One region of the Verrucosispora sp. ts21 genome, then DNA from elsewhere that is predicted to be linked to it. Evidence: riboswitches for the same ligand, from Rfam matches in the RefSeq annotation. Region 1 holds a riboswitch; the other holds the start of a gene.
The links. Region 1 has a riboswitch for thiamine pyrophosphate ahead of C1A38_RS29870 (ECF transporter S component). Riboswitches for the same ligand answer to the same signal wherever they lie in the genome.
Positions count from the first base shown of each region.

Region 2: linked by a shared signal. The riboswitch ahead of thiE (thiamine phosphate synthase) and the one ahead of C1A38_RS29870 (ECF transporter S component) in region 1 are both predicted to bind thiamine pyrophosphate.

Region 1 is NZ_PNOZ01000136.1:1,396-7,530, forward strand. Features, by position in the region: gene C1A38_RS29850 (sugar isomerase domain-containing protein) at 1-130, opposite strand, end outside; gene C1A38_RS29855 (alpha/beta fold hydrolase) at 246-1,076, opposite strand; gene C1A38_RS29860 (TIGR03943 family putative permease subunit) at 1,103-1,828, opposite strand; gene C1A38_RS29865 (permease) at 1,825-2,766, opposite strand; TPP riboswitch at 3,089-3,194, shown strand; gene C1A38_RS29870 (ECF transporter S component) at 3,265-3,855, shown strand; gene C1A38_RS29875 (ABC transporter ATP-binding protein) at 3,975-5,393, shown strand; gene C1A38_RS29880 (energy-coupling factor transporter transmembrane component T family protein) at 5,390-6,135, shown strand, end outside.
Region 2 is NZ_PNOZ01000036.1:3,155-9,289, forward strand. Features, by position in the region: gene C1A38_RS32210 (ThuA domain-containing protein) at 1-3,963, opposite strand, end outside; TPP riboswitch at 4,293-4,402, shown strand; gene thiE (thiamine phosphate synthase) at 4,397-5,023, shown strand; gene thiO (glycine oxidase ThiO) at 5,017-6,135, shown strand, end outside.

The DNA of each region.
Region 1 (6,135 bases):
CCACCCCGTCGGCTTGGATCGCCTCGGCGATCAGGTCCGCGGCGCGGGCCACCTGGTCCCGCTGGCTCTGGGCCACCCGGTTCATCGTCGCGGTCACCACGGCCAGGTAACCGTCGGCACTCAACGTCATCGTCACTCCGCTCCTCGCCGGCCGGCAACTCCCGCCAGCCCTCCCCCAGCCCTTCCGCCAGTAACTCCGCCAGCCCGCCGCAGGCATCGAGGCACACCGGCACGCCGTGTCGCGCTCAGGCGGCAGAGCGCACCCGGGCCACGATCGCCTCGGCCAGCCGCGTCGGCACCTCGTCCGGAATCCAGTGGCTGACCCCGGCGATCTCGACGAACCGGTAGTCCCCCTGCACATGCTTGACGCACGCCTCGGCAGCCGTACGCCCGATCGCCACGTCCCGGTCACTCCACACGAAGGTGGTCGGCACGTGCGACGCGCCGGTCGCCGCCAGGTCCGTCCAGGACATCGCCCGGTACCAGTTCAGCGCCGCGGTCAACGCGCCGGGCTCGCGCATCGGTTCGGCGTACGCGGACACCCGCGCCGCGTCGCCGACACCGCGCAGCATCCGGCGCAGCCCGCGGGCCCCCAGGCCCAGCAGCGTCTTCTCGGCCACCCCGGGCCGGCGGAACAGCAGCATGTACGCCGAGCGCGCCTTCTGCTGCGCGTCCTCGCTGAGGGCGTACACCATGGCGGCCGGATGCGGCACGGAGACGGCGGTCAACGTGCGGACCCGCTCCGGATGCTCGGCGGCCAGCGCCCAGGCCACCACGGCACCCCAGTCGTGCCCCACCACGTGGGCGGAGTCGACGCCGAGGGCGTCCAGCACGGCGGCCGCGTCGGCGACCAGCTCCGTCAACCGGTACGCCTCGACTTCCGTCGGCCGGGCGCCCGGCGAGTAGCCACGCTGGTTGACCGCGTAGGTGCGCAGACCGGCCACGTGCAGGGTCGGCGTCACGTCGTTCCACTCGCCCGCGTGCTGCGGGAAGCCGTGCAGCAGCAGCACCGGCTCACCGTGCTCCGGGCCGCCCGCCGTGACGTCGAACCGCATACCTCGGGCGTCGATGTGCATGACCCGCAGCCTACCGAGGTGGACAGTCAGTCGTACTGCTGCTTGGGGGTGGGTATCGGCCGCCAGGACTCGACCTGCAGGTAGGGGATCTCGGCGTCGTTGACCGGGTCACGACCGATCCGGTCGCTGTACCGGCCGATCACCTCGACCCAGGTGTCGTCGGGCAGACCGGCCGGCACGTCGCCGGTGAGGCCGAGCTTGACCGGCCGTCCGTCGGCCGCGCAGCAGGACAGCACCATGCGGGCCAGGATGGGGCGGCCGTCCTCGCCGGTGGCGAGGAAGCCGGTCAGCAGCACCCGCCGGTCGCCGATCGAGGCGCCTCGGTCGAACAGTGCCCGGGCCGCGTAGTCGAGGACGCTCACCGGCGCGGGGTCGGCGTCGGGCAGCGGCGGGTAGTCCGACTGTCGTGGGGCGTTCAGCGCGGTGCCGGACTGGTTGGCCGCGTACGAGCCGAGGGCCGGCGGGGCGACCAGCAGCAGGCCGAGCACGGGCAGGATGAGCAGCCAGCCGACGCGCGGTTCGTGGTGGGTGTGGTCGTCGTGGTCGTCGGCAGGTTCGTCGGAGCGGGTGAGGACCGGGCGTAGCTCGTACCAGAGGGTCATGATCGCCGCGACCACCAGCAACAGACCGGCGGCGATCAGGAATGGTCGCAGCCCTTCCTTGACGTAGCGCAGGTAGAGGTCGGAGAGGCTGGCCCGCAGCACCGCGCCGCCGAGCAGCAGCAGGACCACCGCCTGCGCCTGCCGGTTCACAGCAGCACCGCCCCGACGCCGGCGGCGACCAGCAGGGCCACCGCGAACGTGGTCGGCGCGAACCGGAAGGCGAACCGGCGGCCGAAGACACCGGCCTGCATCGAGATCAGCTTGAGGTCGACCATCGGTCCCACCACCAGGAACACCAGTCGGGACGTGAGGGAGAACTGCGACAGCGAGGCCGCCACGAAGGCGTCCGCCTCGGAGCAGAGCGAGAGCAGCACGGCGAGTGCCGCCAGCGCCAGGATGGACAGCCAGGCGTTGTCGGCGAGGGTCTGCAGCAGGCGTTCCGGCACCAGGACGTTGATGCTGGCGGCGGCCATCGCGCCGAGCACCAGGAAGCCACCGGCGTGGGTGACGTCGTGCCGGACGGCGGCCCAGAAGGCCCGCCCGCGCCGGGGGTCGTCCAACTCGGGTCGGCGCGGCATCCTGATCCACTCGGTGCGTCCGAGGCGCAGCCAGAGCCAACCCATCACCATGGCCACCACGAGACTGGCGAGGCCCCGGGCGAGGACCATCTCGGGGTTGCCGGGAAAGGCTACAGCGGTGGCGGTCAGCACGATCGGGTTGACCGCTGGTGCCGCGAGCAGGAAGGCCAGGGCGGCGGCCGGGGTGACCCCGCGGCGGATCAGCGAACCGGCGATCGGCACGGACCCGCACTCGCAGCCGGGCAGCACCACGCCGGCCGCGCTGGCCGCCGGCACCGCCAGGGCCGGGTGCCGGGGCAGCGCCCTGGCCCAGAACGACCGGGGTACGAAGACCGCGATCACGGCCGAGAGCAGCACCCCGAAGACCAGGAACGGCACCGCCTGCACCATGATCGAGACGAACACCGTGGTCCAGGTCTGCAGGCGCGGATCGTCAAGCGCCCCGGCCAGCGGATCCCTGACGATGATCAGCAGGATCAGCAGCGCGGCCAGCACCTCCACCGAGCCGATCCGGTCGCCGAGCCATCGCCGGGATGGTGTGGAGCCGTCCGGATGGGTCGCGGGCGCCTCGGTGGTGACGCCGCCGGGACGGCCCTGCGGTTCGTCGGCCGGTACGGCGTGATCCGTGTCTGTGCTCACCCTGTCGTCTCTTCACCGGGGACATTCGGCGGGCTGAGATTACCCTCCGACACCGACAACGTCGATAAATGTCACGGAAACGGGCGGGTGTGGCGGACGGGCGTACCCGAGGGCCGGTGCCGCACCCGGCGTGACCTGCGTAGATCACATTGCCTGTTGATCTTCAAAGGTGTTAGCGTCGGCGAGACAACTTCACCTCCGACAGGGGAGCGCACAGCGCTGAGAGTGCGGGTTCGCCCGCAGACCCTCCGTACCTGATCTGGGTAATGCCAGCGCAGGGAGTTCGGTCCACCTCCAGCCCGCCACGGCCCGGTGCCGTCGGGCGCGGCGTGCGTCTTACCTGGTTCGAACACTGGACTGGGAGCAATCATGAAACTGCCGACCACCAACCGGTGGCGCACGATCGACATCGTCGTGGCTGCGGTGATCGCCGTCGCCTTCGGTGTGATCTTCTGGGCCTGGGGCCTGCTCTGGCGGGCTGTCGACCCGGCCTTCGCCTTCTTCCCGGCCAGCCAGGCCATCATGTACGGCGTCTGGCTGATCCCCGCGGTGCTCGGCGGGCTGGTGATCCGCAAGCCGGGTGCCGCGCTGTTCTGCGAGGCGGTTGCGGCGACCGTCTCCGCGCTGCTGGGCTCGGAGTGGGGCGGCGTCACCATCGTCCAGGGCCTGATCCAGGGCCTCGGCGCGGAACTGGCCTTCGCCGCCTTCCGCTACCGCTCGTTCCGGCTGCCGACCGCCCTGCTCGCCGGCGCGATGACCGGCCTGGGTGCCGCGCTGTTCGACTTCTTCGTCTGGAACACCGCGTACGAACTGGTCAGCTACCGGATCCCGTACGCGCTGTTCACCGTGCTCAGCGCCGCCGTGATCGCCGGGGCCGGCGCCCACGCCCTCACCAACTCCCTCGCCCGCACCGGTGCCCTGTCCCGCTTCCCCTCCGGCCGCACCCGAACCCTCGTCTGACCCCCACCCCTGTTGATCAAGAGGTTTGCGTCTGTCGATCCTGCATTCCAGACGCAAACCTCTTGATCAACGGCGATGGTCGGGGTGGGTGGGTGACGGTGGGAGGAGGGAGGTACGGGGTGGGTGGGGTACGGCTGCGGGGGTTCGGGTGGCGGCATGCCGGGCGGCGGGCCTGGGCCGTGCGCGGGGTGGACCTGTGGGTACGACGAGGGGAACGGGTGTTGCTGCTCGGGCCTTCCGGGGCGGGCAAGAGCACCCTGTTGGCCGCGCTGGCGGGGCTGCTGCCGGAGGACTCCGGTGAGCAGGAGGGCACCATCGAGATCGACGGTCGCGCACCGACCGAGGTCCGCGAACGGGTCGGCATCGTCTTTCAGGATCCGCAGTCCCAACTGGTCATGGCGCGCAGTGGCGACGATGTGGCGTTCGGGCTGGAGAACCGGGGTGTACCGGCAGCACAGATCTGGCCCCGCGTGGACGAGGTGCTGCACCGGGTCGGGTTCCCGTACCACCGGGACCGGCCCACCGCGGCGCTCTCCGGCGGCGAACAGCAGCGGCTCGCCCTGGCCGGTGCGCTCGCGCTGCGCCCCGACCTGCTGCTGCTCGACGAACCCACCGCCAACCTCGACCCGGCCGGTGCCGACCTGGTCCGCGCCGCGATCGCCCGCGCGGTCGACGGCGACACCACACTGATCCTGGTCGAGCACCGGATCGCCGATGCCCTGCCCCTGGTGGACCGGGTGGTGGTGCTCGAAGCCGGTGGCGGCGTACGCGCCGACGGTACGCCGGAAGCCGTCTTCGCCGCGCACGGCGACGCCCTCGCCGCCGACGGCGTCTGGGTGCCGGGTCGACTGTTCCCGCCACGCCCGGCCGCCGCCCCGGCCGGCGAGGTGCTGCTCACCGCCGACCGGCTCGGCCAGCCACCCCGGCTGGCTCCGACCAACCTGACCGTACGCGCCGGTGAGGCGCTCGCCGTGCTCGGTCCCAACGGCGCCGGCAAGTCCACCCTCGCGTTGCTGCTCGGCGGGCTGCTCAAGCCCGGCACCGGACGACTGTCGGCCAGCACGGAACTGGCCGGGGCCGACGCCCGTACGGCACCGCACCGGTGGCGTGCGCCCGCGCTGGCGCGCCGGATCGGCTCGGTGTTCCAGGATCCCGAGCACCAGTTCGTCACCAGCACGGTCTTCGACGAACTGGCGTTGGGCCCGCGCCGGACGGGCGCCACCGACGCCGTGGTCCGCCAACGCGTCGACGACCTGCTGCAACGGCTGCGGCTGGACAAGCTGGCCGGGGCGAACCCGTACACCCTCTCCGGCGGGGAGGCGCGTCGGCTGAGCGTCGCGACCGCCCTGGCCACCGCGCCCCGGCTGGTGATCTGCGATGAGCCCACCTTCGGGCAGGACCGGCGGACCTGGCGGGAGTTGGTGGACCTCTTCGCGGAGCTGCGCGACGCCGGCCACGGCCTGGTGACGGTCACCCACGACACCGACTTCGTGGCCGCGCTGGCCGACCGCACCCTGACGCTGCGGCCCGTAGCGTGATCGACTTCGAACCGGTCGCCCGGCCGGACGCCCCGCTGGCCCGCCGCAACCCGGTGGCCAAGCTGGCGGCGGCGCTGCTGTTCGCCTTCCCGCTGCTGGCGACGCTGGATCCGGTCGCGCCGGCGATCGCACTGGCGGTGGAGTTGGCGGTACTGCCGTTGTTCGGCCTGCGGTACCGGGTGCTGCTCCGTCGGGCCTGGCCGCTGCTGCTCGCCGCCGGTGGCGTACTTGTCACCCTGGTCCTGTTCGCCGCCGACCGGTCGGGACGGGTGCTGCTCGACGCCGGCCCGATCATGGTCACCTCGTCGGTGTTGCTCACCGCCCTCGGCCTGGTGCTGCGCCTGTTCGCGGTCGCGCTGCCCGGCGTGATCGTCTTCGCCACCACCGATCCGACCGATCTGGCCGACGCGCTTGTGCAGAACGCGAAGGCGCCGGCCCGGTTCGCCATCGGCGCGCTGGCCGCGTTCCGGCTGTTGCCGCTGCTCAGCCAGGAGTGGCAGATGATCGCCATGGCCCGCCGGGCGCGGGGCGTGGACGCCGGCCGCAACCCGGTGGCCAAGCTGCGACTGTTCGCCTCGACCGCGTTCACCCTGCTCGTCGGGGCGATCCGCCGGGGCACCCGACTCGCCGTCGCCATGGACGCCCGCGGCTTCGACTCCACCACCCCGCGCACCTTCGCCCGCCACCAGCCCTTCTCCACCGCCGACTGGCTCCTGCTCATCTGCGCCCCCGCCCTGGCCGC
Region 2 (6,135 bases), on a different contig from region 1:
GGTGATACCGGCCAGGGCGGCGGACCGGCCGACCGGGGTGAAGGTCTGACCGTCGGTCGAGTAGGCCGCGGTCAGGTTCGTCCCGTCGCTCGTCAGTCGCAGATGAATGGTGTCACCGGTGGGAGCGGCGGTGGCGTCCGCGCTGTCGTTGCGCGGCGTCCCGGAGCTCTCCCGGATGAACTCCACCTTGCGGTTGCCGCCGTAGACCAGGTCCAGCTTGGCGTAGTTGTCGTCGTTGCCGTAGAGGATCAGGCCGGCCTGCTGGTAGTCGGCCCGGGCCGCGACGGTGACCCGGGTGGTCGCCTGCCAGGCCCCGCTGGGTGCGGGCTGGAGCACCAGGTTTGTCGCGTCGTTGCGGGTGCCGTACAGGTCACCCGCGGCGGTGGGCAGGCGTAGCGCACCCCCGGAGACCGAGAGCGACTGGTTGTCCCGCACCACGCCGCTCCACCGCTGACGATCCAGCGAGGTACCGGTGAACTCATCGGACCGTACTGGCCCCTGCTGCACCTGGCAGGGCTCGTTGCCCCCGGTCTCGTCGACCCGGATCGGCACCGTGGCCTGCGCCCGCGCGCCCCGGCTGTCGGTGACCGTCAGGGTGGCGGTGTAGGTGCCAGGCGTGGTGTACGTGTGGGTGGCGTTGAGCGTGGTCGCCGTCGCACCGTCGCCGAAGTCCCAGGCGTACGACAGCGGGGTGTCCCCGTCCGGGTCGGTCGCCGTACCGGTGAAGGTCACGGGCAGTGGCGCGGTCCCGCTGGTCGGGGTGCCCGTGGCGGTGACCGTCGGTGGGGCGTTGCCGCTCACACCGGGGCCGACGAAGTTCATCCAGTTGACGTTGAACAGGGTTCCGGTGCCCCGGTTGGGGTCCCGGGCGACGAAGAACAGCCCGCCCTCCGAGGAGGCGCCGTTGGGAATCTGCGCGGTGACGTCGGTGTACGTCTGCCACCCGCTGGTGCCGGCCACGGTGGCGGTGGTGATCAGTGGCCCGTCCGCGGCGCCGGCGCGTACCTCGATCCGGCCGCCGGAGGTGGCCGAGGCGACCCGGAACTGGATCGACGTGACGCCGGTCAGGCTGGCCGGGGTGACCGACCACCAGTCGCCGTCCTCGATCCAGCCGATGTTCTGCCCGCCGCCGGCGGTGTCACCGGTGGTCTCCTTCTCGACCCCGGCGGTGCCGCCGCCGGTGGCACCCGCCACCCGGCCGGTGGCCGAGAAGTACTCGGCCTCCTTGCGCTTGGGCTGGAGGATCTTCAGTGCCCGGCCGGTCTGCGGCTCGGCCCCGTCGGATCCGCCCTTGTCGGTGTAGGTCGCCTCCAGCACGGTGAAGACGTTGGCGTCCGCTCCGTGGCCGTCGGCGAGCTGGGTCTGCACCGTGCCGGTGCAGCCGGTGTGCCGCTCCAGCGGGTGGGCGTGCTCGTCGTGACCGAGCAGGACCTGGAGTTCGACGTCGGCGCAGTCGATCGTGCCGTCCTCCGGGTCGGTGACGCTGATGGTGTAGGCGACCTGGTCACCCCAGGCGAAGAAACCACCGTCCGGCGGGAACTCGATGGTGACGGTCGGTGCCGTGTTGCCGACGGTGATCGGCACGTTCGCCACCGCGGTCCGCCCCGCCGGGTTGGTGACCCGAAGCTGCGCGGTGTAACTGCCGGACCGGGTGTACGTGTGGGTCGGGTTGGCCTGGGTGGAGGTGCCACCGTCACCGAACGTCCAGGCGTAGGTGAGCGCCCCGCCGTCCGGGTCACGGGAGCCGGCGCTGGAGAAGCTCACGGCAAGTGGTGGCGCTCCCGAGGTCGGGTTCGCCGAGGCGACCGCGATCGGGGCACGGGCACCGGCGGTGTAGTCGATCCGGTAGACCCCGGAGTTGTCGTTGTTGCCGCCGAAGCCGCTGCCCCACTCGATCAGGTACAACGCGCCGTCGGGGCCGAACTCCATGTCCATCGGCCGGACGAAGGTCATCTGATCGAGGATCCGGTTGATGTCGACGAGCGTCTTGCCGTCCTTGCTCACCTGCATGGTGTACATCCGCGACTGGTTCCACTCGCCGAAGATCGACTTGCCGTCGAAGTACGCCGGCCACTGGCGGCGGGACGAGATGGTCGGGTCGAACCGGTAGACGGGGCCGGCCATTGGCGCTCCACCGCCACCGATCTCCGGGAAGCGGCTGTTGCCGCCGTAGCCGTAGTCGACAGTGGCCGGAATGGCCGCCGGCAGGTTGGTCAGGCCGGTGTTGTTGGGGGAGTTGTTCACCGGCGCGGAGCAGTTGAACTTCGCCCCGCTCGGGCCGGACGGGAACTGGTAGTCGTTGTACGCCTGGTTGTTGCCGTGGCAGTACGGCCAGCCGAAGTTGCCGGGCCGGTCGACGATGTTCCACTCGACCAGGCCCTCCGGGCCCCGGTTCGCGTTGGTGGTGGTGGCGTCCGGGCCGTAGTCGGCGACGTAGAGCACGTTGGTGACCGGGTCGACGCCGATCCGGAACGGGTTGCGCAGGCCCATCGCGTAGATCTCGGGACGGGTCCGCGCGGTGCCCGGGGCGAACAGGTTTCCGCTCGGGATGGTGTACGTCCCGTCGGCCTGCGGCCGGATCCTGAGCACCTTGCCACGCAGGTCGTTGGTGTTGCCGGCGGTGCGCTGCGCGTCGTAGTCCGACCGGCCGGAACGCTCGTCCAACGGGCTGTAGCCACTGGACTCGAAGGGGTTGGTGTTGTCCCCGGTGGCCAGGTAGAGGTTGCCGGCCGAGTCGAAGGTCATCGTCCCGCCCATGTGGCAGCAGGTGTTGCGCTGCGTGGGCACCTCCAGCACGACCCGTTCGCTCGACGCGCTGATCGTGTCACCGGTGACGGTGAACCGGGACAGGTAGTTGCGGGAGCCGCCCGCGCTCGGGGCGTAGTAGAGCCAGACCCATCCGTTGCTGGCGAAGTTGGGGTCGAGTCGGATGCCGAGCAGGCCGTCCTCGTTGCCGGCGAAGACGCTCAACCGCAGTGCGGTGACGGTCTGGCCGCTGTCCGGCTTGATGATCTGCACGCGGCCGTCGCGCTCGATGTAGAAGACCCGGCCGTCGGGCGCGATGTCCAGCTCCATCGGGTTGCTGGTGTTGCTGTCCAGCGTCACCTTCTCGAAGCTGGCGGCCCGGCCGGCGCCGCAGTCGGAGTGCACCACACCGGCCGCGGTCTGGATGCCGCCGAGCAGGTGTTGCAGGAAGGCCGCGTCGGAGAAGGACTCCTGGGTGTGCCCACCGCCGGTGTACCAGGACCGGCCACCGTCGTAGCCCTGGCACCAGGCGATCGGGTGGTCGTGCCCCATCGCCCCGCTACCGGGGCTGTAGCTGCGCTCGTCGAGCGAGGCCAGCACCTGCACCTGACGGGCGCGGGGGTTGGTGCGGAAGTTGTACCACTCGTCGTACCGGGACCACCGCTCCGGCAGGTGTCGGGTCGACTCGTGGGTGTAGTCCTCGACCTTCACGGTCGCCGTCTGGTTCGCCGGGTGGCTGTTGAAGTACGCGCCGACCAGTTGGCCGTACCAGGCCCAGTCGTATTCGGTGTCGGAGGCGGCGTGCACGCCGACGTATCCACCACCGGCGCGGATGTAGCGCTCGAAGGCCGACTGCTGGCTGGCGTTGAGCACGTCACCTGTGGTCGACAACCAGATGACCGCCTTGAACCGGGCCAGGTTGGTGTCGGTGAAGGCGCCGCCGTCCTCTGTGGTGACGACTGTGAAATTGTTCGCGGTGCCGAGTTGCTGGATCGCCCGGATGCCCGCGGGGATCGAGTCGTGGCGGAACCCGGCGGTCTTGGAGAACACCAGGACGGAGTACGGGTCAGCGGCGGCAGCGGCTGCGGTACGGCCGGCGGCCTGGGCGGCTGCGGGCCCGGCGATCGGAGCGGGCGCACCGGTCAGTACGAGTACGAGGGCGAGCAGCGCCACGGTCAGTAGACCGGGCGTTGCTCGTCGACGGCGGGTTCGGGGCACGAAAGTCTCCTCTTCCGGGTGGGACGGGTCGGAGCGGGCGGCGGTGACTACTCCGGTTCGGTCCGAGCGCTCGTACCTGACGGTGAGGGTCTGGCTGCCGAGGAACTGAGCCGATCATTCAATTTGTGTTTGTCGATCGGTGTCGGGCAAGACTCATTGATGTAACAGATTGGTAACGAGAGCTTGGGCAATTGGCATGAGTCACTGCATATCGGGGGTTTTTCCGGTCGCCGCGTCCCGGCGAGTCGGATTGACGCGGCTGCCCTCGGCCCGGCTCGTGCGGCAGGACGGGGGTTGGCGGCACAGCCGAAACAACGTACGGTGACACCCAACGAACCCACGGGAGCCCGGTGTACCGGGCTGAGAGGGGGGCTGCCAGCCCCCGACCGTCGAACCTGATCCGGGTAATGCCGGCGCAGGGAGGAGAGTTGCCGTGCCGTCCCTCGGACGACTGCATCTGATCACCGACACCCGCCCTGGGCGGGATGCGCTCGCCGTGCTCGCCGCCGCACTGCCGGTGGCCCACACCGAACTGGTCGTCCAGGTCCGGGTCGAGGACACCACCACCGACCGCGAGGCGTACGAGCTGACCCGGCAGGTGCTGGTGCTCTGCCGCCCGTACGGGGTCACCTGCCTGGTCAACGACCGGTTGCACGTGGCGCTGGCGGCCGGTGCGTCCGGCGGCCACGTCGGTGCCGACGACCTGCCGGTGGCGACGGCCCGGCGGGTGCTCGGCTCGGATGCGGTGCTGGGCGCCACCGCGCGCGAGCCGGTGTCGGCGGCCGAGGCCGTCGCCGCCGGCGCAAGCTATCTGGGCGTGGGCCCCTGCCACGCCACCACCACCAAGGACGGCCTGCCGCCGGCGATCGGCGTGGCGGGCGTCCGGGCGGTGGTCGAGGCGGTCACCGTGCCGGTGATCGCCATCGGGGGAGTGACGGCGGAGGACGTGCCTGTGTTGCGGTCCGCCGGCGTGTACGGGGTGGCGGTGGTCGGCGCGCTCTCCGGAGCCGCCGACCCCGCCCACGCCGCAGCCGAGTTCATGGATGCACTGGCGTGTTAACAAGGGGCCCTTCCTCTACCGGAGGCGTTAACAAGGGGCCCTTCCTTGCACCGCAGGTGACGGTGGTGGGGGCGGGGCCGATCGGGTTGGCGATCGCGTGGCGGTGCGCGGCACGCGGGCTGCGCGTCGTGGTGCACGATCCGGCGCCCGGCTCGGGTGCCTCGCACGTCGCTGCGGGCATGCTGGCGCCGGTGGCCGAGGCGTACTTCGGCGAACACGAGTTGACCGGGCTGCTCACCGAATCCGCCCGACGCTGGCCGGGCTTCGCCGCCGAGCTCACCGAGGTGACCGGAGTCGACATCGGATACCGGACCGAGGGCACCCTGATGGTCGGGCTCACCGCCGACGACCTGGCCGAAGCGCGCCGACTGTGGGCGTACCAGCAGGGGTTGGGTCTGCCGGTGACCCCGCTGCGCCCCTCCCAGCTGCGGGAACACGAACCGGCGCTGGCACCGCGGGTTCGCGGCGGCGCGCTCGCCGCCACCGACCACCAGGTCGATCCGCGCCGTCTGGTGCCGGCGCTGCGCCTCGCCGCCGCGCGGGCCGGCGCGATGCTGGTCACCGAGCCGGTCCGGCAGCTGTCCGAGCCGTCGGGCGGGGTGACAGTGGTCGCCGCCGGCTGCGGCGCCGCCGCCCTCACCGGGCTGCCGGTCCGTCCGGTCAAGGGCCAGGTGCTGCGGCTACGCACCCCCGACGGTGGCCCGCCGGGCTTCCGGCACGTCATCCGGGGGTACGCCGACGGCGAGCACGTCTACCTGGTCCCGCGCGAGTGCGGTGAGGTGGTCGTCGGCGCCACCGTCGAGGAACGCACCGACGTGGCGGTATCCGCCGGTGCGGTGCTGCGGCTGCTGCGGGCCGCCGTCGACCTGATGCCCGAGCTTGCCGAGTACGACCTGGTGGAGACGATCGCCGGGCTGCGTCCGGGCACCCCGGACAACGCGCCGATCCTCGGGCCGCTCCCGGGCCGACCGGACGTGCTGGCGGCCACCGGCCACCACCGGCACGGGATCGTGCTCACCCCGGTCACCGCGGATCTGATCACCGGCCTGATCACCGGGGAGGGGACGGACGACCCGCTGCTCACCCCGTTTCGGGCCGACCGGTTCCACCCG